DNA from 2 places in the Methylobacterium flocculans genome. Region 1 is predicted to be linked to the other one. Evidence: riboswitches for the same ligand, from Rfam matches in the RefSeq annotation. Region 1 holds a riboswitch; the other holds the start of a gene.
What was found. A riboswitch is a leader RNA that binds a small molecule or an ion and turns the genes downstream of it on or off. The one in region 1 is predicted to bind thiamine pyrophosphate.

Region 1 (15,596 bases):
AAGGCGCTGATCCGGCGCTTCGGCAGCTTTGCCGAGGTGATCAGCGCCGAGCCCGCGCGACTTGCTGAAATCGAAGGCATCGGGGCCGGAATCATCGCCGATCTCAAGCTCATCGAAGCGGCAGGCCACCGGCTGGCGCGAGGCGCGATCGCCGAGCGGCCGCTGCTGTCGTCCTGGGCCGCCGTCCTCGAATATTGCCGCGCCACCATGGCCTTCGCGCCCCGCGAGCAGTTCCGGGTCCTGTTCCTCGACCGGCGCAACCACCTCATCGCCGACGAAGTCCAAGGCCGCGGCACGGTGGACCACACGCCCGTCTATCCCCGCGAGGTGGCGCGCCGGGCGTTGGAACTCTCGGCCACGGCGATCCTCCTCGCGCACAACCACCCGTCCGGCGACCCGACCCCCTCGGCCGCCGACATCCGCATGACCCGTGAGATCATCGGCGTGCTCGATCCCCTGGGCATCGTGGTCCACGATCACATCATCCTCGGCCGGGAGGGGCACGCCAGCTTCAAGGGCTTGAAGTTGATTTGAACGTGCTACGTTGCACGTCAGAGAGGTAGGCGAAGACCCCGACGACGGGCCGCTGGCGCGCCTCTTGCCTAGCTGACGTGCTAGGTTTCTTGCCTGGGTGGTGGCGTTTCAAGGGAGAGGCGCGAATGGCGCTCGCTGCATTCGACGAGATGACCGGGCTGCCCGATGGGGCGCTGAGCGACCCCGCCGTGCGTGAAGCCTACAACAGCCTCAAGACCTGGCTCGACACGACGCCGCCGGAGCATTTCAACACCCGCCGCAGCCAGGCGGAGATGCTGTTCCGCCGCATCGGCATCACCTTCGCGGTCTACGGCGCCAACGAATCCACCGAGCGCCTGATCCCGTTCGACATCATCCCCCGCGTCATCACCAAACCGGAATGGGGCTTCCTGGAGCGCGGGCTGAAGCAGCGCGTCACCGCGATCAACGCCTTCCTGAAGGACATCTACGGCGCCCAGGAATGCATCAAGGCCGGCATCATCCCGGCCGACCTCGTCTACCGCAACCCGCATTACCGCATGGAGATGCGCGCCTTCCGGGTCCCGCACGACCTCTACGTCCACATCGCGGGCATCGACATCGTGCGCACCGGCGAGAACGACTTCTTCGTGCTGGAGGACAATGCCCGGACCCCGTCCGGCGTGTCCTACATGCTGGAGAACCGCGAGGTGATGCTGCGGCTGTTCCCGGAGCTGTTCTCGCGGCACCGGGTGGCCCCCGTGGAGAATTATCCGGACGCGCTGCTGGCGACCCTGCGGAGCTTGGCGCCCTCCACCGCGACCCGCGACCCCACCGTCGCCCTGCTGACCCCCGGCCGCTACAACTCGGCGTTCTACGAGCACTCGTTCCTGGCGGACAAGCTCGGCGTCGACCTCGTGGAGGCGTCCGACCTCTTCACCAAGGACGACGTCGTCTACATGCGCACCACGGAGGGCCCGCGCCGGGTCGACGTGCTGTATCGCCGCCTCGATGACGACTTCCTCGATCCGCTGGTGTTCCGTCCGGATTCTGTGCTCGGCGTGCCCGGCATCATGAACGCCTACGAGCGCGGGACCGTGACGCTCGCGAACGCGGTGGGCACCGGCATCGCCGACGACAAGGCGGTCTACAGCTACATGCCGGAGATCGTGCGGTTCTTCACCGGCGAAGAGCCGATCCTGCACAACGTGCCGACCTATCGTTGCCGCGAGAAGGAGGCCTTCGCCTACGTCATGGACAACCTCGCCGAGCTCGTGGTGAAGGAGGTCAACGGCTCGGGCGGCTACGGCATGCTGGTGGGCCCGCATGCCACCAAGCGCGAGATCGAGGAGTTCGGGCGCAAGCTCAAGCATGCCCCCGACGGTTTCATCGCCCAGCCGACCCTGGCGCTCTCGACCTGCCCGACCTTCGTCGCCTCCGGAGTCGCGCCCCGGCACGTGGACCTGCGCCCCTTCGTGCTCTGCGGCTCGGACGAGATCCGAATCGTGCCCGGCGGCCTGACGCGCGTGGCCCTGAAGGAGGGATCCCTGGTCGTGAATTCGAGCCAGGGCGGCGGCACCAAGGACACCTGGGTCCTCGACGCCTGAGACAATCCGGGCTCCCCGCCACGGCGTTCCGTGCCGGGGGCCTTCCCAATCGATTGCCGCCACCGGCATAGTCCCTTCAGCCCAGCGGTCGCAGCGCCCCGCGCCCGGCCGGCGTCTCAACGGAACCCCATGCTGTCCCGGACCGCAGACAACCTGTACTGGCTCTCGCGCTATGCCGAGCGGGCGGAGTTCGTCGCCCGCATTCTCGATGCGGCGCTGCGGCTGGCCGCCCTGCCCTCCAGCTACGGCGGCGGCGAGACCAACGAGTGGGCCTCGGCGCTGGCCTCGGCCGGCGATCCGGAGGTGTTCAAGCCCCTCTACGACAGCGTGACGGAAGCCACCGTCTGCGACTTCCTCGCCTTCAGCCCCCACAATCCGTCCTCGATCCGCTCCTGCATCGAGACCGCCCGCGAGAACGCCCGCAGCGTGCGCACGGCGCTCACAACCGAGATGTGGGACGCGATCAACGGGGCCTGGCTCGAACTGCGCAACTACGAGGGCCGGGACCTCAACCGCGACGAATTCACCCGATTCCTCGACTGGGTGAAGGGCGTCTCGCTCGCCTTCGACGGCTCGGCCTATCGGACGATGCTGCGCAACGATGCCTATTGGTTCACCCGACTCGGCACCGCGATCGAGCGGGCCGACAACACCGCCCGCATCCTCGACGTGAAATACCGCATCCTGCTGCCGGCCTCGGAGAAGATCGGCGGCAGCCTCGACTACTTCCAGTGGACCACGATCCTGCGCGAGGTCTCGGCCTTCAACGCCTATCACTGGGTCTACCGGGAGAGCGTGAAGCCGCTGCTGGTGGCCGACCTGCTCATCCTCAACCGGCAGATGCCGCGCTCCTTCACCAACTGCTACGGCATGCTGGTGGAGCATCTGGACCTGATCGCCGATGCCTATGGACGGCGCGGCGCGAGCCAGCGGCTGGCGAGCAACACGCTGGCACGACTCGAGGGCGAGAACATCAACCGCATCTTCTCCTCCGGACTCCACGAGTTCGTGACGGAGTTCATCGCCGAGAACAATCGACTCGGCGCCGCGGTCATCGAGCAATATCTGGTATAGAGCCGGCCCCAAATCCGAGGCCGCGCAAAGGTCGCCGCATGCGAATTCGCGTCTTTCACGAGACCAATTACACCTACGAGCAGCCGGCCCGGGGCTTGATCCAGGTCCTGCGCATGCGCCCGCGCGACCATGACGGCCAGTATGTCCGGCGCTGGCGCATCGAGCCCTCGGTCGACGGGCGCGTCAGCGAGCGCGAAGACGGATTCGGCAACGTGGTGCACTGGTTCACCGCCGACGAGCCGGCCGAAGCCCTCTCGATCCGCGTGACCGGAGAGGTCGACACGATCGAGATGCACGGCATCGTGCGCGGCACGGTCGAGCGCGTGCCCGACGTGTTCTACCTGCGCGATTCCGACCTCGCCCTCGCAAATGACGGGATCCAGGCCTTCGCCCGCGAGGTCGCGGAGGCCGGGGATCCGGCCCCGCTGCCGATCCTGCATCGGTTGCTCGCTGCGGTCCACGCGCGCGTCGCCTTCGTTCCGGGGCCGGCCAGCGCCAGCACCAACGCGGCCCAGGCCTTCGCGCAAGAGAAGGGGGTCTGCCAGGACGTCACCCACCTGTTCATCGCCGCGGCGCGCCACCTCGAAATCCCCGCCCGCTACATCTCGGGCTACTTCCATCATTCCGACGGCGAGACCGATCAGGGCTCGGGCCATGCCTGGGCTGAAGCCCTCGTGCCGGGGCTCGGCTGGGTCGGCTTTGATGCGGCCAACGGGATCGCCACCACCGAGGCCCATATCCGCGTCGCGGTCGCCCTCGACTATCTCGGTGCGGCGCCGATTCGCGGCAGCCGCATGGGTGGCGGCACCGAAACCCTGGACGTGACGCTTCGCGTAGAGCAGGCACAGGCGAACGTTCAGTCCTGATCGCGCTCGTGCGCGCGAGGGACCCAAGCCCCGGAAAGACCGAGCCATGACCTATTGTGTCGGCGTCCTCGTGGAAGAGGGCCTTGTGATGATCGCCGACACCCGGACCAATGCCGGGCTCGACGACATCTCGACCTATCGCAAGCTGCACCACTTCAACGTGCCCGGCGAACGGGTGATGATGCTGGCCTCGGCAGGCAACCTCTCGATCACCCAATCGGTCCTCAGCCTTCTCGCCGAGGGTGTCGAAGGCGATGCCGGCGAGCCGAAGATGAAGCTCGTCGAGGCGCCGACGATGTTCCAGGCGGCCCAGCTCGTGGGCCGCGCCATCCGCAGGGTGCGTGAGATCGAGAAAGCCGGCTTCGAGGCCGCCAACCTGCGCTTCTCCGTCTCCCTCCTGTTCGGCGGGCAGATCGGAACGGATCCGATGAAGCTCTACCTGATCTACGCGGCCGGCAACTTCATCGAGTGCAGCGGCGACGCGCCGTTCCTGCAGATCGGCGAGCACAAGTACGGCAAGCCGATCCTCGACCGGGCGGTGAAGTACGAGACCGAGCTCTACGACGCCCTGAAGGTCGGGCTGGTCTCGATGGATTCGACCATGCGCTCGAATCTCGGCGTCGGGCTGCCGATCGACATCGCGGTCGCGCGCCGCAACGCCCTGGACCTCGAGGTGAACCATCGCATCGAGGCCGGCGAGAGCTACTTCCACGACCTTCGTGAGCGCTGGTCGGCGGCCCTGCGCGCGGCCCACCGGGCGATTCCGCGCCCGCCCTACGGGCCGGCCGCGGCGAAGTAGTCGGGCCACCCTGCGTCCGACGCGGGCGGCTCGTTTCACCGGGGACAGCGTGAAGGGGGCCGGCCCGTCAGGGGAGCGGCGCTCGGGTCACGGACGATCCGGCGTGCCGCTCGCGATGTCGAGGAAGATCCGCGCCTGCTCCACGCGATTCGAGCCGCGCATCAGCGGTCCCATGACCGCCACACCCGCCGCCCCCGCCGTATGGCAACCCGGCGCTCGCTCGGTGGTGATGCCACCGAGGGCGATGACGGGCAGGCCGGAGGCGGCCGCTCGCGTCAGCGCCGCCACGCCCAGGGCTGGACCGTAGCCCGGCTTGCTCGCACTCGGAAAGATCGGGCTCACGGTGGCGTAGTCGACCCCGGCTCGAGCCGCCGCCTCGACCTCCGGCACGGAATGCGCCGAGACGCCGACGAGCCCGTTCGGCAGGAGCCCCCGCGCCCGGGCGAAGTCGCTCGGCGTGGAGCCGCCCGGGAGGTGCACGCCCTGCGCCTCGAGGGCCGCCGCCAGGGCCGCATCGCCCCCGACGGTCAGCGTGCCGCGGTGCACCCGCACGCGCTCGGCGACCCTGCGGCCGAGGACAAGGCGCGCATCGGGTTCGAGGTCGCGCTCGCGAAACCAGACCCAGCGGATCCCGGCCGCCAAGAGCCGGTCGAGGGTTTCGAGGAGTTGGCGCGCGGCAATCTCCGGGTCGTCGGTGGCCGATCGCTCGGTGACGACGAGCAGCCGCGCGGGCAGCGCCTTCATGCCGACGCGATCCACCCGCTTCGTGCCGGCCGTGCGCGGTTCACGAGCCCACCAGCCCCAGTTGCGGGCTCGACGGCTCGGCCCGGCCGCGCTTAGGGATGCGGCCGGCGCAATGGGCATCGCGGCCGGCCTGGACCGCGTGGCGCATGGCGCGGGCCATCCGCACAGGATCGTCCGCCTTCGCGACGGCCGTGTTGAGCAGGCAGCCGGCGGCTCCGAGTTCCATCGCGATGACCGCATCGGAGGCGGTACCGATGCCGGCATCCACGATGACGGGCACCGGCGAGCGCCGGCAGATCAGTTCGAGGTTGGCGGGGTTCGCGACCCCCATGCCGGAGCCGATCAGCGAACCCATCGGCATCACGGCGGCGCAGCCGAGGTCGGCCAGGCGCTGGCAGACGACCGGGTCGTCGTTGCAATAGGGCAGCACGGTGAAGCCATCATCGACGAGGTGTCGGCAGGCCTCCAGCAGTTCCGCGACATCCGGGTAGAGGGTCTCGCGGTCGCCGATGACCTCGACCTTGATCCAGGTGGTGTCCAGCGCCTCGCGGGCGAGTTCGGCCGTCATGATCGCGTCGCGGGCGGTCTCGCAGCCGGCGGTGTTCGGCAGGAACCGATGCCCCTTCAGGCGGCGCAGGGTGTCCGAGCCGTGGCCCTGCAGCGAGACCCGGCGGATCGACGCGGTGACGACCTCGGCGCCCGAGGCCGCCACCGCGTCGAACAGGATGCTCTGCGTCGGATAGCCCGCCGTGCCGATGAAGAGGCGCGACTGCAGGGGGATGCCGGCGATCACCAGCGGATCGGCGTACCGGTCGTTCGGGGTTTCGGTCATGCCTTCAGCCTCCCTGCATGGCGCGGACGATCTCGATGCGGTCGCCCTCCGCCAGGGGTGTGGTGTTCCAGTCCCGACGGCGGATCACGGCGCCGTTGAGCGCGATGGCGATACCCTGCGGGTCGTCGATGCCGGTCTCCTCGGCCTCCTCCCGGAACAGGGCGTCGAGGTCGGCGGCCGCGCTTTCGCGGGCCTCTCCGTTGACGGTGAGCCTCATGCGAACGCCCTCCGCTCGGATCCACGCCGGAATCGGGCTAGCCCAAAGCCCTCCGCGAAAGCCGGCAAGCTGCCGTCGGCGACGAGGGAGGCGACGGCGTCGGCGGTCGCGGGCGCCAGCAGATAGCCGTTGCGGTGGTGGCCCGTGGCGACGACGAGGCCGGGCGCCAGGGCGTCGATGATCGGCGCATCGTCGTCCGAGGTTGGGCGGAACCCGCTCCAGATGGCCTCCACGGCCATCTCCTCGATGCCGGGAAGGACTCGCCGTGCGCCCTCGAGCAGAGCGTAGAGACCGCCCGCGGTGACGCCGGGAAGGAAGCCGCAATCCTCGACCGTGGCTCCGACGATGAGGTGCCCGTCGCTCTTGGGCGCCATGTGGACCTGTTCCGTCCAGACCATGTGGCCGAGCGTGCCGGTGCGCTTGGTGGTGCGCAAGGCCAGCGACTGGCCGCGCAGCGGCCGAACCGGAAGCGCCAGGGAATCCGGCAGCAGCCCCGCCTCCCCGCTCCAGGCTCCGGAGGCCAGCAGGACGACATCGGCGCTCACCGCGCCGCGATCCGTGCGAACGCCGGTGACGCGGCCGCCGCTCCAGTCCAGGGCCTCGACCGGACAGCCCTCCACGAGGGTGACGCCCGCTGCGAGGCAGGCCCGGACCAGGGCCGCCATGACGAGGCTCGGATCGACCTGATGGTCGTGCGCGCAGAAGAGACCCGCGCTGATGCCGGGGCGCAGGCCCGGCTCGCGGGCGCGCACCTCCGGACCGGAGAGCCAGCGCGCGTCGAGGCCGGAGCGCACCTGAAGCTCGTGGCGGAAGCGCAGGCGCTCCACCTCGTCGCGGCCGAGGGCGAGGACCAGGGTGCCCTCCTCCCGGTAATCGATCCCGATGCCGGAAGCGGCCTGAAGCGCATCGCGAAATGCCGGCCAGCGGGAAAGGCTCTCCAGGGCAAGGGGCAGGAGCGGGTCGGAGCCGGGCTCGTGCTCGGCGGCGGGGGCCAGCATGCCGGTGGCGGCCAGGCTCGCGCCGGCGCCCACGGCGTCGCGTTCGAGCACGGTGACGGTCCGGCCGCCCTGCGCCAGGCGCCAGGCCGCCGACAGGCCGATCAGGCCCGCTCCGACCACGACCACGTCGCTGCGCGCCGGCATCGTGGCCGGGGGCAGCGCGTCGCCGCGCTTCCGTCGAAGGTTGAGGGAAACATTCGGGGTCACGTCCAACGCAATCTCCGCGCGCGGCGCCGAGATTGGTGGAGCTGCAGCTTCAACCGGTGAAGCGTGCCGGGCTCATTCGCGAAACCCGCGGTCCAATCCCTACGCCGGTATGAACCGGGTCAGGTTCGAAGGATTTCCGCGCCGCCATCCGCGAACGGACGGCCATCGGTTTCTCAGCCCCTTGCCGGGGATCTCCCTGGAACGCTCCTGATGTGGGCCGAGGCGGCGCTCCGGTCAATCCCCAGGTCGGCGGTTCAGGCGGCGGGTGGCCGATTCGGCCGGTAGACGCCCATCGGCTGCGCGAACCCGTCGAGGGCGTGCTCGCCCAGGGACTCCGGGATGTCCCACAGGAAGTCCACGAAAGGCTTCGACATCAGGATCGGCTCGCCGAGCGTCCGGTTGAGGCGGGCGATGCGGCTGGCAAGGTTCACGTCGCGGCCGATCACCGTAAAATCGAGACGGGCGCCGGAGCCCACGTTACCGTAGGCCGCCTCGCCGTGGTGGAGCGCGATGCCGGCCGCCACCGGATTGGCGAACCGGCCGAGCGCATTGGCCTCGGCCAGGGACTGCATGGCGCTCTGAGAGGCCGTGAGCGCGCCCTTGGCGGCGCCGCCCAGATCGTCCCCGGGTTCCCGGAAGATCGCCAGGAGGCCGTCGCCGAGATACTTCAGGACCTCGCCGCCCTCGCGCTCGATGGCCGGCACGAGGCAATCGAAGAAGATGTTGAGGAGGTCCACCGCCTCCTCGGGCGTCATGTCCGCGGAGATGCGGGTGTAGTCCCGCATGTCGGCGAACAGGATCGCGGAGCGAATCCGCTGCACGTGGCCGCGCCGGATCGAGCCGCCGAGGATCGCCTTGTGCGGTTCGTCCCCGACATAGATCCGCAGCACATGGTCGAGTTGCTTGTTGACGCTGCGCATCTCCATCACGGCCGCGAGCGTCGGCATCACGAAGCGCAGGATCGCCACGTCCTCGTCGCGAAATCCGGCTTCGGCCCGGGTCGCGAACGAGATCCCGTTGCGGGTGCCGTTGGTGAAGAACAGGGGCGCCACGATGTATTGCCGGTAACCCTCCGCCTTCAGGTCCGGGATCACCGCGTAGGCATCGTCCGCCGTCTCCGCCAGATCGAGGATCATCCATTCGCCGGTCTCGTGGACCCGGAAGAACGGACTCTCGCGGTAGGCCTTGTCGGAGGCTTCCCCGTGCGGGAACAGGCGCACCGTGGAGCCGGTCTCGCGGGTCCAGAACCGACCGACGCCGGAATACTCGGAATGCAGGGCATCGATGGCCGTGGTCGCCCGGTCCACCGGCACGCCGAGGTCGATGAGCCGCTCGGCGAGGCCCGAGAGCAGGTCCTCGGCCTTGGGCATCCGTGCGCCCTCGCTCAACAGCCAGTCGCGCAGGGCGACACATTGCTGGAGCGCGCCGAACGGCACGTCGTTCGCCTCGGACCCGTCGGCTTCGGCGGTCGGTGCGGGCTGGGGCGGGCCTCGATCGAGCATATGGCCAAGGTGGGTTCGGTATCGGGAGACGGCAACAGGAGGAGAGGCCCGCCTGCCGCCGATCCCTGATGAAAATGGACGAGCCCGGTTTCTGTACGAGCCGGATCCTTGGACCAGACGGGCGGGACACCTTGCGATGCCCCGCCCGGGATCACGCTATCGGCGCGTGACGCAATCAGTTGTCGAGGAAGCTGCGCAGCTTGCGCGAGCGGCTCGGGTGCTTGAGCTTGCGCAGCGCCTTCGCCTCGATCTGACGGATGCGCTCGCGGGTCACCGAGAACTGCTGGCCGACCTCTTCGAGGGTGTGATCGGTGTTCATGCCGATGCCGAAGCGCATGCGCAGCACCCGTTCTTCGCGCGGCGTGAGCGAGGCAAGCACGCGCGTCGTGGTCTCGCGGAGGTTCGACTGGATCGCCGCGTCGATGGGCAGAACGACGTTCTTGTCCTCGATGAAGTCTCCGAGGTGGCTGTCCTCCTCGTCGCCGATGGGCGTCTCGAGGGAGATCGGCTCCTTGGCGATCTTGAGAACCTTGCGCACCTTCTCCAGCGGCATGGCCAGCTTCTCGGCCAGTTCCTCCGGGGTCGGCTCGCGGCCGATCTCGTGCAGCATCTGGCGCGAGGTCCGGACGATTTTGTTGATCGTCTCGATCATGTGCACCGGGATGCGGATGGTGCGGGCCTGATCGGCGATCGAGCGGGTGATCGCCTGCCGGATCCACCAGGTCGCGTAGGTCGAGAACTTGTAGCCGCGGCGGTACTCGAACTTATCGACAGCCTTCATCAGGCCGATATTGCCCTCCTGGATCAGGTCCAGGAACTGCAGGCCGCGGTTGGTGTACTTCTTGGCGATCGAGATCACGAGACGCAGGTTCGCTTCGATCATCTCCTTCTTGGCCTGACGGGCTTCGCGCTCGCCCTTCTGGACCATGTTGACGATCTTGCGGTACTCGCCGATCTCGAGGCCGGTCTCGGAGGCCAGCGTCAGGATCTGCTCGCGCAGGCGCGCCACCTCGTTCGAGCCCTTCTCGACGAGGTTCTTCCAGCCGCGACCGCCGAGGCTGCCGACGCGCTCCATCCAGTTCGGGTCGAGCTCCCAGCCCTGGTAGTGGCGCAGGAACTCGTCGCGGGCCACGCCGTGGCTCTCGGCATAGCGCATCAGCCGCCCCTCATGGGAAATGAGGCGCTTGTTGATGTCGTAGAGCTGCTCGACCAGAGCCTCGATGCGGTTCGCATTGAGCGAGAGCGACTTCACATCGGTGACGACGGCGTCCTTCAGCTCGTCCTGCTTGCGCTCCTGCGCGTCGGTGCGGGTGCCGCCCGACGCCTTCAGCTCGGCATGCTCGATCTGCAGCTTGCGCAGCTTGCGGTAGTTGTTGGCGATGTTGTCGAACGTCTCGAGGACGCGCGGCTTGATCTCCGTCTCCATGGCCGCCAGGGAGACGTTGTTCTCCATGTCGTCCTCGTCGTCGCCCTCGGCCGGCGTCGGCGCATCCCCCTCGGCGTCCTCGCCCTCCTCGGCGCCGTCCGCGATCTGCATCGCGTTCTTGGCGTCGGGGCCGGCGTAGGTGGCCTCGAGGTCGATGATCTCACGCAGGAGCACCCGGCCGTCGACGAGTTCGTCGCGCCAGATGATGATGGCCTGGAAGGTCAGCGGGCTCTCGCAGAGACCGGCGATCATCGCCTCGCGACCGGCCTCGATGCGCTTGGCGATGGCGATCTCGCCCTCGCGGGACAGGAGCTCCACCGAGCCCATCTCGCGCAGGTACATGCGCACGGGGTCGTCCGTGCGGTCGGTCGGCTCCTTGGCGGTGGTCTCCCGCACCGCCAGGGGCTTGGCCGGCGCGATCTCGGCGACCTCGCCGCCCTCGGACCCGTCCTCGTCGTCGCCCTCGCCGTTGGCCTTGGCCTCCGCCGTCTCCTCGGTCTCCTCCGCCTCGACGACGTTGATGCCCATCTCGGAGAGCTGGGCGAGCACGTCCTCGATCTGGTCGGGGTCGGACTGACCGTCGGGCAGGACCTCGTTGATCTCCTCATAGGTGATGTAGCCGCGCTTCTTGGCGAGCTTCACCATCCGCTTGACGGAGGCATCCGTCAGATCGAGGAGCGGCCCGTCGGTCTGTTGCTCCGGCGCAGCATCCGTCTCGTCCCGTTCCGTTGCCTTCGTCGCCATGGTCCGCCTATGGTTGTCGTGGCAGCGTCGTGCGGGATCGTCTCGCTCGATCCGCGTCGTCGACGCCGCAATGCATATGATGTGCGGATTGTCGTGGTGACAGCCGCGTCGATGTCAGAACCCGGTATGCAAGCGAGACGCTTGACCGATTGTTAACCATGCGCCGCCAGGGGCGGCCGAATTCGCTCACGACGGCCGCTAAGGGCCCGACGCCTCGTCTGCGCCCGGCATCTCATCGTCCGCCTCCGCTCCGGCGATGACCGCCATACGGGCCTTCACGTCGCACAGCCAAGCGAAGTTCGCCTCCGTCTCGTCCTCGACCAGGGCCCGTTCGGCCAAGCGAAGTTCGCTATTTAGCGCTCCGGATTTGCGGTGCAAGATCACGGCCTGACGCAATGCGTCTTCGAGACGCACAGGATCGGCATGCGCGTCAAGGGTCCAGCGGTCGCCAGGACGGACATGAGAGGCAAGTCGTGCCGCCGCTTCCACGAGTCCGGCACGAGCCAGGCGGCTCTCCAGAACCGCGACGCCGGGCTGCTCCGCATCGGCGTGACAGTCGAGGAGCAGCGAGCGCAGGGCCTGCGCATCGGCGTCGCCCAACTCGAGCTCGGCGAGATCCTCGGCCTCGATGCCGAGAAGTTCGGGGTGGACGAGGAGGCTCGACACGATCATGGCCTCGCGATCCCGGAACGCCACCGGCCCGGAGGCGCTGGTCTCACCCGCGAAGAGCGGATTGAACTTGGTGGTGATTCGCGGCGACGGCGGCGGGTCACCGGGGCGCGGCGTCCGCTGGAAGGCAGGGCGTGCCCCCCCGCCGCGCGGCTCCCACGGTCCGCGCCGGGCGTGATTTGCCTGGGGGGACAGCGTTCGCAGCCGGCCTTCGATCTCGTCGCGGTAGAAGCCCCGCACCGTCTCGTCGCGGATCGAGGAGACGGTCTCGCGCAGGGACTTGGCGAGGCCGGCACGGCGCTCGGGCGTGTCGAGGGGCGCCCCATCGGTGGCTCGCGACCACAGCACATCCACGAGCGGGCGCGCCGCGTCGAGCACCCGGTCGATCGCGGCCCTGCCCTCGGAGCGCAGGAGGTCGTCGGGGTCCTGCCCCTCGGGCAGCATGGCAAAGCGCAGGGACTTGCCAGGGGTCAGGCCGGGAAGCGCCACGTCGAGGGCCTTGAAGGCCGCGCGCTGTCCGGCCCCGTCGCCGTCGAAGCACAGGATCGGCTCATCGGCATTAAGCCACAGGAGGCCGATCTGCTCCTCGGTGAGGGCCGTGCCGAGGCCCGCCACCGCGTTGGGATGACCCGCCAGGGTCATGGCGATGACGTCGACATAGCCCTCGACCGCGATGATCACGCCCCGGTCATGGGCCGGTTTACGGGCCTGGTGCAGGTTGTAGAGGATCTGCCCCTTGTGGAAGAGCGGCGTGTCCGGCGAGTTCATGTACTTCGCCCGGGCATCCTTCTGCATCGCCCGGCCGCCGAAGGCGATGACGCGACCGCGCGAATCGGTGATCGGAAACATCACCCGGTCGCGAAACTTGTCGTACGGAACCTTGATGTCCTCGCCCGAAACAAGAAGGCCGAGCTCGAGCATCAGGTTCCGGTCCACGTCCTTGCCGGCGAGGTGATCGCGCAGGGCGTAGCGCTCAGCCGGCGCGTAGCCGAGACGGAAGCGCGCCCGCGTCTCGGTCCCGAGCTGACGGCGATCCAGGTAGGCGCGGGCCTCCGTGCCGGCGCGGCCCTGCAGCTGCTCCTCGAAGAAGCGAGCGGCCATCTCCATCACCTCGATGGCGCCGGCGCGCTTCGTCTCCTGCTCCCGGGCATCGGCGCTGGGGGCCGGCAGGGAGACGCCCGCCTCCGACGCCAGGCGCTCGACCGCCTCGGGAAAGCTCAGGCCCTCGGTCTCCATCAGGAACGTGAAGACGTCGCCGTGCTTGCCGGAGGAGAAGCAGTGGTAGAACTGCTTCTGGTCGTTCACGTAGAAGGAGGGCGACTTCTCGGCATTGAACGGCGACAGGCCGCGCCACTCGCGCCCCGCCTTCTTCAGCCGGACGCGCCGCCCCACGATGTCGGAGGCGGGCAGGCGCGCACGGATCTCTTCGAGGATGTGGGGCGGATAGCGCATGTGACCTCTGCGGCCGCCCAGCTTAGCGCATGGTTCTTAAAGAGTCCCTGCGGCTCTCACGCGAGGCCGGCGGCGCCGGTCAGGTCGGACCCGGCCGGCGCTCCGTTCAGGCCGCCCGGATCTCGTCCAGGAAGGTGTCGATGTCGCGCCGGACGCTCATCGACTGCGTCGCCAGTTCCGCTGCCGCCGTCAGGACATGCGCGGCGGCGTCTCCGGTGTGGTCGGCCGAACTCAGAACGCGGGCGACGTTCGCGGACACGTCCTGGGTGCCCTTGGCCGCCTCGCTGGCGTTGCGCGAGATCTCGCTCGTGGCCGCGGTCTGCTGCAGCACCGTCTCGGCGATCATGGTGCTGATCTCGTTCATCGTGGCGATCGTCTGCCCGATCTGACGGATGGTGGCGCTCGCCCGCTCGGTGCCGGCCTGGATCGCCACGATCTGGCCGCCGATCTCCTCGGTGGCGCGCCCGGTCTGGGCGGCAAGTTCCTTCACCTCCGCCGCGACGACGGCAAAGCCCCGCCCCGCTTCACCGGCGCGGGCCGCCTCGATGGTCGCGTTGAGCGCCAGCAGGTTGGTCTGGCCGGCGATCGCCGCGATCGTGGTGACGGCGGCACCGATCTGATTGGCGGCGGCACCGAGATCCACCATGGCGGTGTTCGTCGCATCCGCCTCGCTGGCGGCGTGGGCGGCGACCTCGCGGGAGTGGATCACCTGACGCTCGATCTCCTGCAGCGAGGACACCATCTCCTCCGCCGCCGCCGCGACGGTCTGGACATTGGCGGAGGTCTCCTCGGCGGCGGCACTCGATGCGACGGCCTGGCCGTTCGTGTCGCCGGCGAGCGCGCTCATGGTGCGGGCCGTGGCGTCGAGGTCCGAGGCCGCCGACGTGACGACCTGCAGGGAGCCGGCCACCTGCTGCTGGAAGCCTTTCACGAGTTCGTCGACGCGGTCGGCGCGGCGCTGCCGGGCGCTCTGCTGGGCCACCCGGTCGGCCTCCAGCCCCTCACGGGTGATGGCGTTCTGCCGGAACACCTCCACGGCCTTGGCCATCTCACCCATCTCGTCCCCGGCATCCTGGGACGGGACCGCCAGGGCGGTCTCACCCGCCGCGAGGCGGCTCATGGCCCGCGTCATGCCGGCGATCTGCCGGATGAGGCTGCGCGCGATCAGGAAGGCCGAAGCCGCGCCGATGACCAGGATCAGGACCAGGAGCCCCAACTGGACATTGCGGGCGAGCGCCATGGTCGCCCGGTCCTTCGCGGTGATCTCTTCCACCGCCGCCTGGAGCTTGCCGCGCGCGACCAGCCCCGCCTCGTGGATGGCGGCGGCCTTGATCTTGAGGTTCTGCTCGAACAGCTCCTCGCTCTCGACCATCGCACCGGATGCCCCCCGGAAGCTCTCGTCGAGGTTCCGGAGCGCGTCATCGACGGCCTTCAGACCTTGCTGCTGCGCCGGCGTGAGGGACGCGGCTTCGAGCTCGGCGACGGCGGCCTTGGCGTTCGCATAGGCGGTGGCGGACAAGGCCCGGCCCTTCGGATCCCGGGTCGCGAGGAAGCGCCAGTTCATGACGCGGAACAGGAGGACGGTCCGCTCGACTTCCGCGGCGGGCGCGGCGACGGAGCTGGCGCCGCCCGTGCGAAGCTGCGCCGTGAGGGCGGCCGCCGCCCGGGTCAACTCATCGCCCCGCGTGTAGACGCCGGCCTTGTTGTCCCGGATCCGCGCCCCGAGTTCGATCAGGGGCGAGACCTGCGTCGCCAGCGCGTCCGTCTGCGTGGCGAGCTGGGCGTAGAGTGCCCGCCGCTCTTCACTCACGGCATTCGCCTGCAGGTCGCTCGCCAGCGTCCGCATCTCGGTCAGGCTGGACTGCATGCCCGACGTGGTTTCGGGGCGCGGATTCGTACGGTACTCGCTGCTCTGCGCGATGAAACGTTCGGTGATTCCGTTGAAGGTATAGAGATTTCGAGCACTG
Region 2 (15,596 bases), 1.8 Mb from region 1:
CAGCGCTTCGTGGTGCGCAAGCCCGACCCGAAGACCGGCAAGACCGCCCTCTGGCTGACGCCCCTGGCCCTGGCGCTGATCCTCGTGAACGGCGCCGACGTGATCTTCGCCGTCGACAGCGTGCCGGCGATCTTCGCCATCACCACCGACACCTTCGTGGTCTACACCTCCAACATCTTCGCGATCCTCGGGCTTCGCGCCCTCTACTTCGCGCTGGCCGCGATGGTGGACCGCTTCGCCTATCTCAAGACGGCACTGGCGTTCATCCTGATCTTCATCGGCGGAAAGATCGTGGTCGCCGACACCTTCGACCTCGTCCACGTGCCGCCGTGGGTGTCGCTGGCCGTCACCGTCGTCTTCCTGATCGCCGGCGTCAGCTACAGCCTGTGGCGCACCCGCGGCGCGGTGACGGAGGAAGCGCACGGACATGGCGGCGGGGCCGTGCAGCACCGGGCTTGAGCGATCCATCCGCGCTTCCTCACGCCCGTGAGCGAGCGCGTCCGATACGGGCGCCGCTGGATCGAACCGGAGCTCGTTTCGGGCAGGCCCGCACGGCGTTCGTCGAAAGCCCGGGCCCGCCATCCCGGAGGGATCGATCGGATCGGGCATGCGATCGTCGAGGTCTCTGCGCCGCGCTTCAGTCCTTGCGTTGGTAGAGACCCGAGAAGGTGACGTTCATGCCGCCGCAGGCCGTGTTGCTCTGCGCCTGCAGGAACGGCGGCACCAGCCGGAGACGGACCTGGCAGGACAAGTCGTCGGGCAGGCCATAGGGACGCGTCCGGCCACCGTCCTCCCCCTCGGTGAAGGCAAGGTTCGGGCCCGTCGGCCGCGCCGTGGCCTGGAACTGTCCGAGATGGACGCCTCCGCGCCGCACGCGATCCGGATCCTGCAGACCGTAGGTCGCCTCGCCCACGAGGACGAGGCTGTCGCCCTTCGGCACGATGGTGATGGTCTGCTCGGGTCCGCTCACCCAGGTTGCGGCCCAGTCGGACAGGCCCGGTTCGGCGGCGGGCTCGGCCTTGAGGGCCGCCCGCGCAATCCATCCGCTGCGCGTCGCGCCCTTGGCGCCCTGGTAGGTGGCGCAGGCGAAATCCCGCAGCGTCCCGTTCACCAGCACCCGGTTGCCCGCCACGAGGTAGGCCGCCTCCCGGCAGGATGCGGCGACCGAGGGGCAGGTCCTGTCCTGCCACTGGGACTTTACGAAGGGGACTCGCTCGGGGCCGATCACGGTGGCGAGGCCGGCGGGCTGTTCGAAATCCGGTGTGCCCTGGCAGGTGCCCGCCGGTTGCGCCGCGGCCGCCGGGGCAACGAGGACCGCGAGTCCGAAGAGGCCCAGGCTCGGGACACGGCGTGGGGGCATGCGGATGTCTCCCTGGGATTGTGCGGGTGGTCTCTCAGCCTCGGCGCGGTAGTGCCGCGATCAGGTCCCGCAGGGTCGTGATGGTGGAGGCATCGGCGACACCGTCGACCCGGGCCGGCCGGAAATGGCGCTGGAACGCCGTCACCACCGCGGCCATGCGGGCGTCGAAGGTTCCGGTCACCGGCAGGTCGTAGCCGTAGAGGGCGAACATCGCCTGGAGTGCCTCGATCGGCGGGCCCGCATCCCCTTGCGCGAAGAAGCGCCCGTCCCGGATCGGGGCCGGGGGCACCCAGTGGCCGATGCCGTCGCGGGCGAGCCGCTCCCAGGGAAAGTGCTCGCCGGGATCCTCCTTGCGCTCGGGCGCGATGTCGGAATGGGCGAGCACCCGGTGCGGGGCGAGGCTCCAGCGCTTCGCGAGGTCGCCGCACAGGGCGATCACGGCCGCGAGCTGTGGCTCCGGATAGGGCGGCAGGCCGCCCGCATGGCCGCCATTGACGATCTCGACGCCGAGCGAGCGCGAATTGACGTCGCTGATCCCCGCCCAGGACGCCTGGCCGGCATGCCAGGCCCGGCGGCCCTCCGGCACCATCTGCACGACGCGCCCGTCCTCCAGCACCACGTAGTGGGCCGAGACCTCCGCCACCGGATTGGCGAGGCGCTGGAGGGCGGCGGCCGCGCTTTCCATGCCCGTATAGTGCAGGATGAGGAGGTCCACCGGCCCGCCGCGCCGCTCGCCGTGATTCGGCGAGGGATGGACGCTGGTGGCGGCGGGGCTCTCGGGCGTCGGTTTCATCGGAGACCCCGCTCGGCGCTGATCCGGTCATAGGCCGCGTTGATGGCGGCGAGGCGGCTCGTGGCGATGGCCACCGCCTCCGGCGGCAGGCCGCGGGCGATGGCGCGGTCGGGGTGGTTCTCCACCACCAGGGCACGGTGCGCCGCCTTGAGGGCGGCGTCGTCCACGTCGGGGTCGAGGCCCAGTACGAGGTAGGGGTCGTCCGCGAGCCGGACATGCCGGGCGGCGATGCGCCGGAAGGCGGCCTCGTCGTAGCCGAAGGTCTCGGCCACCGCGCGGAGATAACGCTCCTCCGCCTCGTGGATGGCGCCGTCCGCCTTGGCGATGTGGAACAGGCCGTCGAGCACGTCTTCCAGCAGGGCCGGCTCGTCGTGGAAGGTGGTGGCCAGTTGCCGGGCATAGGCCTCGAAGCCGTTCGCCGTGCCCTTGGCCAGATCGAACAGGCGCTGCACGCCGGGCCGCGCCCGCTCATCCACCTGCACCACCTTGGCGAAGGCCTCGACCTCGGCCGGCGTCACCACGCCGTCGGATTTCGCCATCTTGGCGGCGAGCGCCACGAGTCCGGTGGTGAAGACCACATCCCGGGGGGTGGCGCCGAACAGCGCCCCCTCGCGATCCAACAGGAAATGTCCGGCGACACCGCCGACGAGGCCGCCCAGGGGCCCGCCGATGGCCAGGCCGAGGCCGGCGCCCCCGAGCTTGCCCCAGATTCCCACGCTCATCGGCAACTCCCGTGGGTGCGGGGATCGGTCATGAAACACGGGCGGGTCAACACGAGAAGGTTGGTCAACACGAGAACGTCATGGGGCTGGATCGAGATCGGCGCGAAGCGGAGCGCGTCCTTACACCGGACGCCTCCGCTTCGGCGATAGGGGATGCGCTCAGCGCCGGGCGCAGAGGCCGACCAGGCCCTGACTCTCACTGGGGCAGGCGGCGCTCAAGGTCCCGTCCGGCGCCGCCGTCACGATGGCGCTGCCGCCCTTGAGGCAGAGGGCGGAGGCCAGGATCTCGGTGCCGTCGCAGGTCACGCTGCAGCCCGTGGCCGGGCAGGTCTCCTGCCGCACCACCCGGAACGGCGCGGCGGGCGCGCTGGCTGCGAGCCCCGCCTGACCCGGCTCGCCCTTCTGCCCCGGAGACCCCTTCGCGCCCGGCGCACCGGCGGGGCCCGCCGGTCCGCGCTCGCCGGGCTGGCCCATGGCGCCCGCCTCGCCCTTCGGACCCGGCTCGCCCTTTGGACCCGGCTCGCCCCTGGGCCCAGCCTCACCCTTCGAGCCAGTCTCACCTTTCGGGCCAGCCTCGCCCTGAGGCCCCTGGGTGCCGGGCAGGCCCGCCAAACCCTGCGGACCCGTCACGCCCTGCGGGCCGGTGGGGCCGGGTTCGCCCTTCGGTCCGGGTTGGCCGGCGGGGCCGCAATTGGCGACCGTCGCCTCGCGCTCGTCCTCGCCCGCCTTGAGATGAGCGATGCAGTTGGTGGGCACGTAGGGCAGGCGGAAGACGAAGCGGCCCCGGCTGTCGGCGATCACCGAGATGTCCTCGTCGAGCACCACCACGGTGCCGGCCTTGCGCACGCTGCCGGAGATGCGCAGGTCGCCGTTCTCGAAGCGCGCGTCGTAGATCTGGATCGGCTGCGACACGCCCTGCGCGCGCCGGGCCTTGGCGGCGTCGTTCGCGGGCCGGCCTTGCCGGGACTGTTCCGGGGCCGGCTGCGCGGCGGCGGGCAGCGCCCCCGCGACGGTGATCAGGCCCGACAGGACCACGAGGGCACGAGCGAAGCGCATGGAGTTCTCCCGGCTGGTCCGCGTCTGCTGCGCGGCAGGTGAGGTGTGCTGCCCTGCCCACGGCACAGGGTCAAGCTTCGGCGCGTCGGGTGTCGCCCCTCACGGCCGGATCGGTGCGCGCAAGCCCTATCCACACCTGTCCACAGGCATCCACAGGCCAACGCGTTGGCCACCCGAAAAAATCCCGACGCTCCCGGAAACCGGTTGAGTGTGTTCATGCTTTGTTCCTATCGTGAAGGGACAGGAGCGGAGCCGATGCGTCACAGACCCGAAGAACCTCCCGATCCCCCGACGGAAGCATCGGAACGGACGCGTCCGCGGGCGGCGGACGGCCTGCCGGTGGATCTGGCGGCCCTGCGGGCCCGCGTGGCGGCACAGGAGGATACCCGCATCGCGCGGGGTGCCCTGCCCCTCGGGATCCACGATGTCGACGCACGTCTCGCGGGCGGGGGGCTCGCTCTCGGGCAGTTGCACGAGATCTCTCCCCTGGCGGCGGGCGATGAGCCGGCGGCCCTCGGCTTCGCCCTGGCGCTGGTGGCGCGCCACCTCGCCCGCGTGCGGGGCGAGGCGCTCCTCGTGGCGGGCCAGGGCCATCCCCTCCCCTACGGACATGGACTGGCCGGGCTCGGGCTCGACCCGGGGCGCCTGCTGCTGTTCGAGGTCGGCAGCGACGGCGACGCCTACCGCGCCCTGGAAGAGGCCCTGCGCGCGCAGGGGCTGGCCGCCGTGGCCGGTCTCGTGGACGCCGCCCTGCCCCTGGCCCAGAGCCGGCGGCTCCACTTGGCGGCCGGGCACACGGATCTGCTGCTCCTCGTCCTGCGCCCACCCGGGGCGGAGAGCCCCAACGTGGCGACGACGCGCTGGCGCATCGCCGCCGGCAAGGCCCTGCGTGACCGCTTCGGCTGCATCGAGCGGCCGTGCTGGCAGGCCACCCTCGAGCGGAGCCGCAACGGGCGGACCGGACACTGGCTCCTGGAGTGGGATCATGCCGCGCATCGTTTCGGTCTGGCTGGAGCATTGGCCGATCACGCGGCTGAGGCGGGCCCGGGCGAGCCCCTCGGAGAGCGGCGCCTCCGGCGCGTCCGATGACGGCCCGATGGTGGTGGCCGCGATGGAGGCCAACGGCCTGCGCCTGATCGCGGTGGATCCCTTCGCCCGCGCCCTCGGCCTCGCCCCCGGCGAGACCCTGGCGCGGGCCCGCGCACGAATCGGCACGCCCATCGCCGTCCATGCCGGCGACCCAGAGGCGGATGCCGCCGCCCTGCACCGGCTCTGCCTCTGGGCCAAGCGCTACACCCCCGTCGTCGCCCCCTTCGGTCCGGCGGAGGGCGGGGACGGCTTCTTCCTCGACATCGCGGGGGCGAGCCACCTGCTCGGCGGCGAGGCCGCCCTGCTGGCCGATCTCGCCCGGCGGCTCGCCGAGCACGCGATCCCGGCCCGGATCGCGCTCGCCGACACGCCCGCCTGCGCCTTCGCCCTGGCCCGCCACGGCGGAGGCGGACTGGTCGCGCCCCCTGTCCCGGACGAAACGACGGGTTTCACGCATCCGACGGGCAGCGCGGGTCCCCTCTCCCGGAAGGAGAGGGACAGGGTGAGGTGTGGTCCATCTCCGGAAAGCGCACACACCTCACCCCAGCCCTCTCCTTCCAGGAGAGGGGGCACGGTTGCGCCTCTGGCGGACGATCGGAGCCTCGTCGGCATCCGATCTGGCGATGCTCCCCGGCGCAGCCCGAAGGGCGCAAATTCGTTGGTCTGCCAGGACGGCGACTCTCGTGGCGCCCTGGATCTTCCATCGGGAGGCCGGACCGCGCCGTATCCGGGGGAACACTGGCGTGGCCCGCATATCTTGGTTCCGGTCGGAGGCAACGCCCGGGCGCTGCACGCCCTGCCCGTCGCGGCCCTGCGCCTCGACCCCGCCACGGCGCAGGCCCTGGCTCGCCTTGGCCTGCGACGGATCGGCGACCTCGCCGCCGCGCCCCGGGCGCCGCTGGCCCGGCGCTTCGGCGAGGCCCTGCTCCTGCGGCTCGACCAGGCCCTCGGCCATCGGCCCGAACCCCTCGTCACCACCGGGGACCCGCGGGATTTCCAGGCTGCGCGCGGCTTCCTCGAACCGATCGGACAGCCGGAAACCATCGTCGCCACGGCCACGCGGCTGATGGAGGAACTGGCGCCCCGACTGGACGCGGCCGGCCTCGGTGCGCGGGCGCTGCGGCTGTCCCTGACCCGGGTCGATGGGGTGGTGCGCACCCTCGACCTCGGGATGAGCCTGCCGATCCGCTGCCCGGCCCAGGTCGCGCGCCTACTCGCCCTGCGTCTCGACCGCCTCGGCCCAGCCCTCGATGCCGGCTTCGGCTTCGAGACCGTAGAGCTCGCGGTGACCGCCACGGGCACGATCGCGGCGCATCAGGGAATACTGGTGGAGGCGCCCGGCGCTGCCGAAGGAGCCGAACATCTGGGCGATGCCCTGCGCCAGCGCATCGGCCGGCGGATGATGCGGCTCGGCTTCCGCGCGAGCCACCTGCCCGAGCAGGCCGGGACGGCGGAGCCCTGGCGCACGGGCCGCCCGAACCCCGACGGGAGCGTCCCCCGCCTGCCGCCCCGCCCCCTCGTGCTCCTGCGCCGAGGCGAGGTCGCAGAGGACGTGATCGCACTCGCCCCCGACGGGCCGCCCCATCGTTTCCGCTGGCGCCGCCGCGTTCACCGCGTCGCCCATGCGGACGGCCCCGAGCGCATCGCCGACGAATGGTGGCGGGCGCCCGGGCCGACGCGGGATTATTACGTGGTGGAGGACGAGGCCGGCCGCCGCCTCTGGGTCTACCGCGAGGGCTTCCTCACCATGGACACGCCCGCGCGCTGGTTCGTGCACGGGCTGTTCGCATGAGTTTTCCCGGGTCGACCTCGGCCGACCCGGGGCGGGGATACCTACTCCGCCGCGTCGACGTAGAGCTTGCCGCCCTCCGCCTGGAACTCGGCGGACTTCGCCGCCATGCCGGCCGCGCGCTCCGCCTCGCTCATGGGCTTCGCCTCGCCGAGCACCTGACCCGCCGCCTCCATCGCCAGAACCTCGGCGCGCAGATCCTGCGTGATCTTCATCGAGCAGAATTTCGGGCCGCACATCGAGCAGAAATGCGCGACCTTGTGGGCGTCCTTCGGCAGGGTCTCGTCGTGGTAGGCGCGCGCCGTGTCGGGATCGAGCGACAGGTTGAACTGGTCCTCCCAGCGGAAATCGAACCGGGCGCGGGAGAGGGCGTCGTCGCGCAGCTGCGCCGCCGGGTGGCCCTTGGCGAGATCGGCGGCATGGGCGGCGATCTTGTAGGTGATCACGCCTTCCTTGACGTCGTCGCGGTTGGGCAGGCCGAGATGCTCCTTCGGCGTGACGTAGCAGAGCATGGCGCAGCCGAACCAGCCGATCATGGCCGCGCCGATGCCGGACGTGATGTGGTCGTAGCCCGGCGCGATGTCGGTGGTCAGCGGGCCGAGGGTGTAGAACGGCGCCTCGCCGCACTCCTCCAGCTGCTTTTCCATGTTCACCTTGATCTTGTGCATCGGCACGTGGCCGGGGCCCTCGATCATGGTCTGGCAGCCCTTGTCCCAGGCGATTTTCGTCAGCGCACCGAGCGTCTCCAGTTCGGCGAACTGCGCGGCGTCGTTGGCATCCGCGATGGAGCCGGGACGCAGGCCGTCGCCCAGCGAGAACGACACGTCGTAGGCCCGCATGATGTCGCAGATCTCGTCGAAGCGCTCGTAGAGGAACGATTCGCGGTGCCCGGCGAGGCACCAGCGCGCCATGATCGAGCCGCCCCGGCTCACGATGCCGGTGACCCGGCGCGCGGTGAGCGGCACGTGGGCGAGGCGGACGCCCGCATGGATGGTGAAGTAGTCGATGCCCTGCTCGGCCTGCTCGATGAGGGTATCCTTGAAGACCTCCCAGTCGAGCTTCAGCGGATCGCCGCCCACCTTCTCCAGCGCCTGGTAGATCGGCACCGTGCCGATCGGGACCGGCGAGTTGCGCACGATCCACGAGCGGATGTTGTGGATGTTGCGGCCGGTGGACAGGTCCATCACCGTGTCGGCGCCCCAGCGGGTCGCCCAGACCAGCTTCTCGACTTCCTCCGCGGCGGACGAGGTCACGGCCGAATTGCCGATGTTGGCGTTGATCTTCACGAGGAAGTTCCGGCCGATCGCCATCGGCTCCACCTCGGGGTGGTTGATGTTGGCCGGGATGATCGCGCGGCCGCGGGCCACCTCGTCGCGCACGAACTCGGGCGTGATGAAGCCCGGCAGGGAGGCGCCGAAGCTGTTGCCGTCGGCAAGCGCCGCCTGCGCGCCTTCGAGCATCGTCTCGCGGGCGAGGTTTTCGCGGTGGGCGACGTAGATCATCTCCTCGGTGATGATGCCGGCGCGGGCGAACTCGTACTGCGTCACCATCTGGCCGGGGCCGGCCTTGCGGATCTCGCGGGTGGCCGGACACGGGGCCACGAGCTTGTCCTCGGGCACGAAGCCGTTGTCCTCGGGCTTGACCGCGCGGGGCGTCACCGTGGCGTAGCCGCGCCGGGCGATCCAGGGCTCGCGCACCAGGGGCAGGCCGGCATGGAGGTCGATCCGCGCATCCGTCTCCGTGTAGGGGCCGGACGGGTCGTAGACCCGCACGGGGGCCTCCTTCGGATCGCTGAGGGTAATCTCGCGGAACGGCACCCGCACGTCGTCATGGCCGGCGACCGCCGCATAGACCTTGCGCGAGCCCATGATCGGGCCCGTGGTCACCGCCTGCGGCGGGCCCTGCGGCAGATCCTTCGGGAGAACGGGTGCATTCATCGGTTCGCTCCTGGCGTTGGAGGCGATCCGGTTCGGGGACGACGGCTCTGGATGGGACGACGCTTGTGCGGGCGCGCCGTTTTTAAGAGGATTCCCGTCCCTCCGCCGGTACGAACCGGATCAGGTTCAAGGGTCGGGGCGACGCGCCCAATCTCAGCCCCCGGACTCGGGGCTCCCCTCGGAATGGTTCCAGGTTCGATCTCCCGAGCGGCTTTGTCAATCGCCGCACTGACAAACCGACGCGGAAACTGCGCCTGAACGAACTTTACGGACGAGGCCGGCGTTTTCCCCCCACGAGTCCGGCCGTCTGGGCCGGCGCACAAACCACAGGTTCTCCCATGAAGCGCATTCTTCTGGCGTCGGCCGCCCTGGTCGGCGCCCTCGCGATGATTCCCGTGACCGCCGATGCCCGTCCGGGCGGCGGTGGCTTCCGGGGCGGTGGCGGCGGGTTCCACGGTGGTGGGCTCGGCGGTGGCGGCTTCCGGGGCGGCCTCGGTGGCGGTGGTTTCCGGGGCGGCCTCGCGGGCGGCGGCTTCCGGGGCAACGGTCTCGGCGGCGGCGGCTTCAACCGCGCCGGCTTCGGTGGCGGCGTTGGGCTGGCCGGCGGCAGGGGCTTCCGGGGCGGCGTCGCCGGGTTCAATCGCGGCGGCTTCAACCGGGCCGGCTACGGCGGGCGGGGCTATGGCTACCGTCGTGGCTATGGCGGCATCGGGCTCGGTGTCGGCCTCGGGCTGGCGGGCGCCGGCATCGGCTACGGCCTCGGCAGCGCCTATGGCGGCTATTACGGCGACGATTACTACGCCGGCGGCTACGCACCAGCCTATTACGGGGGTGGTTACGGAGGGTACGGCACGGGTTACGGCGGCGGCTATGCCCCGGCCGGCTACGGTACTGAGACCACCACCGAGGTCGCCCCGACCGGCAACGACGTCGCCTATTGCGTCCAGCGCTTCCGGTCCTACGACCGCCGCAGCGGGACCTATCTCGGCAATGACGGCCAGCGCCACGCCTGCCCGTAACGGCTGACCGGCCACACGGAATCGAAGGCCTCGCCCGCCCCGCGCGGGCGGGGCCTTCTGTCGATTCGGGTCCCTCAGCCCCCCTGGAGGCTCTCGGCGAAATCGTCCGGCACCTCGCCGAAGCTCGCCAGGATGGCGGCGCTCTCCAGCTCCCCCGTCTCGTCGTCGGCCACGACCTTGATCGCGGCGGTCCCGGGAAAGCGCGCGGCCATGGCCTCGGCCTTCTTGAGGGCACCGCTCTCGGTGACGGCGACCTCCCGGTCGCCGGGGGTGAGCCGCTTGCGCTTCAGCACGAAGGTCTGGACCAGGAAAGTCGTCTTGAGGGCCATGAGGGGTCTCCAGCGGCCCCGAGGCACGCCAACGGCCCGGTCCGAATCCGGCGTGCACCTAATCAGGTTTCACGCGGCGGGACAGTGGTTTTGCGCCCTGGCCCGGGCGGCTGTCCCACGGATCGCAGTGGACCGTCAGCTCAAGCGGGATCGGATGCGTCGAGGCGCAGCACCAGGCGATCCCCCGCCCAGAGCTCGACGGACCGGCCATCCATGAAGGCCCGTGCCCGCTCGATGGCCTCGGCCTCGTCGCGGGCTGGGATGACCTTCGTGCGCAGCACGCGGCCGGCCCCATCCAGCAGGCGCACGCGGTAGGAGTTCGGTGGCATCTGGGCTGGTGCGGCGTCCGTCATGACCAACTGTTCGCGTGAAGGATCGCCTCCGCGCAATGCGCGTCAGAATCGGCCCGGACCAGGACGCCCGCGTCGGCTCCCTATCGTACGACAGCATACGGCAGCGGTCACAAGCTCGCGAGACCATTTCTGTACTGAGCGATCTCACATTCTCCGTGAAGCGGGCTGCCCATTCTTCACCAGAGGCGGATGAGCCGGTAGCCGGCGATCACGTCGGAGAGATCGATCGCGAGGGCGGCGGTCAGGCGCAGGCTGGCGCCGAAGAGCGGGCGGCTGAAGGCGCTGGAGACGAGGAACAGTCCCAGCAGCACGAACCCGGAGTGCCGGGCCATCCGCTCCGTCCAGGCCCAGGCGTTGGGGAGCCAGGGGCGAAGGATGTCGTAGCCGTCGAGTCCCGGCACCGGCATCAGGCCGAGGATGAGGGCGGTACCCTGGAAGAGGACCGAGACCGCGAGCACCGCCCGCAGGGTCTCGGCCTCGGGACGCGCCAGCGCGTAGAGGGCGGCGAGTAAGAGCAGGAAGGCGAGGCTCATCGCCGGTCCCGCCAGGGCCGTCGCCGAACGCCGCCCCGGGTCGGGTTCGGTCGCCGCATCGGACACCCCGCCGGGAAAGCCGAACCCGGCCAGGACCGTGAGGACGACCGGCAGGAGCAGGGTCGCCACGCGATTGGGCAGGCGCCTTGGATCGAGGGTCAGGGCCTCGGTCCCGGGCAGGCCCCAGCGCCGCGCCGCGAGAGCATGGCCGAACGCATGCACGCACAGGCCCAGGACCCACACCGCCATCACGAAGCTGAAGGCCGCCCCCGACCCATCCAGGGCCCCGGCGCCGATGCCGAAGCCGAGGACGCCGACGATCAGGCCGACGAGGAGCACATTGGCGCTGAGGCCGATCACCGCCTCGCGTGGGGTCCCGCTCATGCGAGGCCCGGCGCGGCCGGACGGTCCCCCGCGCGTCGGCAGGGCGTCCGCGCGGTACGAGGGGAGGTCCCGCTCGCGGGATCTGGGAGGGGGAAGGGAGCCAGGGCTATCACGCGACGCAACATCGCTGGTGACACGCCAATGTCCAGTCCCTAGCTACGGGGTTCCTTCCGGACCCCTCCTGGCCACCGGGATCACGGCTCCATCGCTGGAACGCCCTCGAGCCCGGACGCATGCGCTTCCTCCTCTCGCTCCTCCTCACGGTGCCGCTGGCGCTCTACGCGGTCGTGCTGCTCCTGCTCGGCGTGTTCCAGCGCCACCTGATCTATCCGGGCGCGTTCCGCAGCCCCGCGCCCGCCTCGAGCCGCGAGGCCCCAGCCGGAACGCAGGCGATCAGCCTGGAAACTGCGGATGGCGAGCGCCTCCTCGGCTTCTGGCGCCCGCCCGCCCCGGGCTGCGCCGTGGTCCTCAGCTTCCACGGCAACGGCTCGCGGCCCGAGCCGGCGGCCGCGCGCTTTGCCGGCGCGCCCTGGCGGGACCGGGGCTGGGGTCTGCTCGCCATCGCCTATCGGGGCTATCCGGGCTCGACGGGCAGCCCGAGCGAGGACGGGCTGATCGCCGATGCCGCCGCGGCCTACGGGGCGATCGCGGCGCGGGCCCCTGGGGCCCCGGTGCTGCTGCACGGCCATTCCCTCGGTGCCGCCGTGGCGGTGGCGGCCGCGGCATCGGTGCCGCATCTCGGCCTCTACCTGGAGGCGCCGTTCGATTCTCTCGCAGCGGTGGCGGCGGCCCGCTTTCCCTACCTGCCGACCGGCCTCCTGCTGCGCGACACCTTCCGCTCGGATGAGCGCCTCGGACAAGCCGGCGGCCCGGTCCTGATCGTCCACGGCACCCGAGACCGGGTCGTACCCCTGTCGCATGCCCGGCGCTTGGCCGAGCGGGGCGGCGCGCGCGTCCGCCTCGTCGTCCTTGACGGCGACCACGTCTCGATCCTCGGCGCGCAGGACGCGGAGGCGGAGGCCCTGTTCCGCCCGGCGGACAGCTCGGCCACGCCCTGCCGTCACGCGTCCGCGCAGGCACCTTAGGGAAACCCCGATGGGACGACGGGACCGGATGTGGCGCGCGGACGATCCGACGACGCAGGGGCCGGCGGCGAAGGCCCCGGTCATCTGCCCGCTCTGCGAACGCCCGATCCCGCCACGCGCCAAGTCGAGCCTGCACCACCTCACCCCGAAGCTGAAGGGCGGGGCGCGAGCCGGCACGGTGCGGCTGCACCAGATCTGCCACTCGGCGATCCATGCCCGCTTCAGCGAGGCCGAGATCGCCCGCCGGCTGGCCGATGTCGATGCCCTGCGGACGGACCCCGAGATGGCCCAGTTCCTGGCCTGGGTCCGGACCAAGCCCGACGACTTCCATGCGGCGACGCGGATGACCCGAGACCGGCGCGGCGCCAAGCGCGACCCGTACTGACGGGGGGATGCGCCGTATTCGCCGAACCCGCTTTACCCGCCGTTCGGCATGATCGGCGGGCGGGCGCCCCGCGTACCCGCTCCCTTAAGACTCTTGGCCGGAGTGTCGCGCACGATCGAGGAGGGAGAGCGGGAAGATGGTGGGGGGCGGGAAGATGGTGGGTTTGGCAGCGGGACCGGTGGAAGCGGGCCGCCTCGCCTGGGTGGACGTCGCCAAAGGGCTCTGCATCATCCTCGTGGTGATGATGCACTCGACCATCGGCACCGGCATCGCCATGGAGGGCGAGGGCTTCCTCCACACCCTCGTCGCCTTCGCGCGCCCGTTCCGGATCCCCGATTTCTTCCTCCTGTCGGGCCTGTTCCTCGGCCGGGTCATCGACCGGGACTGGCGCCTCTTCCTCGACCGCCGCCTCGTGCATTTCGCCTATTTCTACGGGCTCTGGGTGCTGATCCAGTCGGCGGCGAGGTACGGACAGATCGTCGACGGCGGCGGCCCCGGTGCGTTCCTCGCCCATCTCGCGCTGGCCCTGGTGGAACCCTACTCGACGCTGTGGTTCATCTACCTGTTGGCGGTGTTCTCGGTGCTGACCAAGCTGTTGCGCCGAGTGCCGGCCCCGCTGATCCTCGCGGCGGCGACCCTGCTGGAGATCCTGCCGATCGAGACCGGCCTCGACCTCGTGGACGAGTTCTGCGACCGCTACGTCTGGTTCCTCGTCGGCTACCTGTTCGCCGAGCGCATCTTCTCCTTCGCCGACGCGGTGCAGGGCCATGCCCGCGCCGCCCTGGCGGGCCTCGCCCTCTGGGCGCTGGTCAACGCCGCCCTGGTCTTCCTCCCCACCGGCAACCCCGCGATCCCGACCCTGGCGCAGTTGCCCGGTCTCGGCTTCGCTCTCAGCGGGGCGGGCGCCCTGGCGATCGTGGCCATCGGCGCCCTGATGAGCCGGGCCGGCGGACCGGTCACGGCGGCGTTGCGGGCCTGCGGCCAGCGCTCGATCGTGATCTACCTCGCCTTCTTCCTGCCGATGGCGTTGACCCGGACGCTCATCGTCAAATCCGGCGCCGTCACGGATATCGGCTGGGCGAGCGTGACCGTCACCGTGGTGGCGATCCTGGTGCCCCTCGCCTTCGAGCGGGCGATCCGCCACACCCGGGCGTCCTTCCTGTTCAAGCGCCCCAGGGCGTTCCAGCTGGTGGGCGAACGCCCGCGCCCGGCCGACGCCGCCCTGCGGACGGCCTGAGGACGTCGCGCGGCGCTCACCCGAGCGGTCAGGCCGCCGCGACGACGCGGGGGCGGACGAGACGCTCCAGGAAGTTGGCGATCTCGGTGCGCCGGCGGGCGGGTTCGAGGAGGTCGGGCCCGAGCCGGTGCAGGGCGACGCGCCCGGTCTCACCCTCTGGATCGGCATGGACCCGGCAGAGATCGGCCGCGAAGGCCTCCACCGCCGCGGGATCGGGCAGGACTCCCGCCGCGACCACGTCGTCGGCGCTCAGCCGCAGCATGGCGGCGAGCGCGTCGAGGTCCAGTTCCGGATGGTACTGCGTCCCCCAGAACACCCCCGGCCCGTACACGATCTCGATCGCCTGAACCGGGAGGAGCCGGTTCCCCGCCAGCACCGTGGCGTCGGCGGGCGGCGTGACGACCGCGTCCAAATGCATGGCCGGCGCATCGAAGCGCGCCGGTCGCCCGGCCAGGAGCGGGTGGGCGCGTCCGGCCTCGGTGAGGGTCAGATCCCGCGAGAACCCGTATTCCGGTCCCTTCGGATTCGGGCCCGCGTCGCCGCCCGCCACCACCGCCGCCACCTGGACACCCCAGCACGAGCCGAAGACCGGCAGGCCGCACGCGAGCGCCCGGCGCACCAGGGCGATCTGACGCCGGACGGCGTCGGTGTCGTCACCGACATGCAGGGTGGAGCCGGTGACCACGAGGCCGTCGTAATCGGCGAGCGCCGCGCCGGGAGGCAGCGTCGCATCGGCATCGGCCGGATTGATCAGCGTGCAGGCCATCCCCGGCGCGAGGTCGCGCAGGATGGCCGCATAGGCCTCCGCCGAGGTGACGCCGGTGCCCGCGAAGTGGCTCGCGCGTCCCTCCCGGTCGTTCCCGTCCGCGACGAGGAGTGTGAGCATGGATGTCCGATCCCCTTCGGCCGCGAGGCCGGAAAATGGGACGAGGAACGATCCGGCCGCCCCCTCGTTCCCGGTGGAGGGGTGGCCGGATCGCCGCAGGAATCTGCATCGCCGCAGGAATCTGCGTCGCACACCCTGGGCACGTGACCGGAGGCTCGGATGGCCCTGCGATGTCTTGCGGCTGCTCTTGCGGCTGCGGCGCTGCCGAAACGCGTGATCCCCTGCCTGATGGCCGGGCTCGCGTTTGCCCCGAGCACGGCCCCGGCGCAGTACATGGCGTTGACCCCGCCGATGCCCGACCCATCCCGGACGCTCGCGCCGGCCGCGCCGAAGCCCGTCGCACCCCAGGGACGCGCGGCGGAACACGCCTTCGCCGGAACGCTGCCGAACCAGCGCACCGGCCCGGCCCGCGACAGGGTGGTCCGCGACATCTGCATCGGCTGTGACCGGTAGCGCGCCGCATTCCGACGTGAATGCCGACGGGGCGTGAAGGCACGTCCCATCAAGGTTGGGTAGGTCCGCCTTCCCGACAGCGTTCGCGCGAAGTCCCGAACGGACGGCGCACCTGCCCGTCAGCCCTCCGCCTTCGTCCCCCGCGTGATTGCCTCGACCATCCCCTGGGACAGGCGCACGAATTGC

Region 2: linked by a shared signal. The riboswitch ahead of thiC (phosphomethylpyrimidine synthase ThiC) and the one ahead of thiO (glycine oxidase ThiO) in region 1 are both predicted to bind thiamine pyrophosphate.

What each region holds. Positions count from the first base shown of each region.
Region 1 is NZ_CP107532.1:691,165-706,760, forward strand. Features, by position in the region: gene radC (RadC family protein) at 1-534, shown strand, start outside; gene OF380_RS03100 (circularly permuted type 2 ATP-grasp protein) at 660-2,099, shown strand; gene OF380_RS03105 (alpha-E domain-containing protein) at 2,229-3,173, shown strand; gene OF380_RS03110 (transglutaminase family protein) at 3,212-4,039, shown strand; gene OF380_RS03115 (peptidase) at 4,086-4,838, shown strand; gene OF380_RS03120 (thiamine phosphate synthase) at 4,926-5,582, opposite strand; gene thiG (thiazole synthase) at 5,623-6,414, opposite strand; gene thiS (sulfur carrier protein ThiS) at 6,419-6,631, opposite strand; gene thiO (glycine oxidase ThiO) at 6,628-7,773, opposite strand; TPP riboswitch at 7,915-8,043, opposite strand; gene OF380_RS03140 (adenylate/guanylate cyclase domain-containing protein) at 8,091-9,338, opposite strand; gene rpoD (RNA polymerase sigma factor RpoD) at 9,514-11,508, opposite strand; gene dnaG (DNA primase) at 11,707-13,629, opposite strand; gene OF380_RS03155 (methyl-accepting chemotaxis protein) at 13,736-15,596, opposite strand, start outside.
Region 2 is NZ_CP107532.1:2,494,960-2,510,555, reverse strand. Features, by position in the region: gene OF380_RS11680 (TerC family protein) at 1-459, shown strand, start outside; gene OF380_RS11675 (hypothetical protein) at 638-1,360, opposite strand; gene OF380_RS11670 (N-acetylmuramoyl-L-alanine amidase) at 1,395-2,153, opposite strand; gene OF380_RS11665 (molecular chaperone DjiA) at 2,150-2,875, opposite strand; gene OF380_RS11660 (collagen-like protein) at 3,035-3,931, opposite strand; gene OF380_RS11655 (ImuA family protein) at 4,187-5,020, shown strand; gene OF380_RS11650 (Y-family DNA polymerase) at 4,917-6,812, shown strand; gene thiC (phosphomethylpyrimidine synthase ThiC) at 6,854-8,746, opposite strand; TPP riboswitch at 8,827-8,935, opposite strand; gene OF380_RS11640 (BA14K family protein) at 9,085-9,765, shown strand; gene OF380_RS11635 (hypothetical protein) at 9,840-10,094, opposite strand; gene OF380_RS11630 (hypothetical protein) at 10,235-10,447, opposite strand; gene OF380_RS11625 (zinc metalloprotease) at 10,624-11,364, opposite strand; gene OF380_RS11620 (alpha/beta hydrolase) at 11,598-12,449, shown strand; gene OF380_RS11615 (restriction endonuclease) at 12,460-12,834, shown strand; gene OF380_RS11610 (acyltransferase family protein) at 12,971-14,071, shown strand; gene OF380_RS11605 (type 1 glutamine amidotransferase) at 14,100-14,957, opposite strand; gene OF380_RS11600 (hypothetical protein) at 15,117-15,410, shown strand; gene OF380_RS11595 (hypothetical protein) at 15,530-15,596, opposite strand, start outside.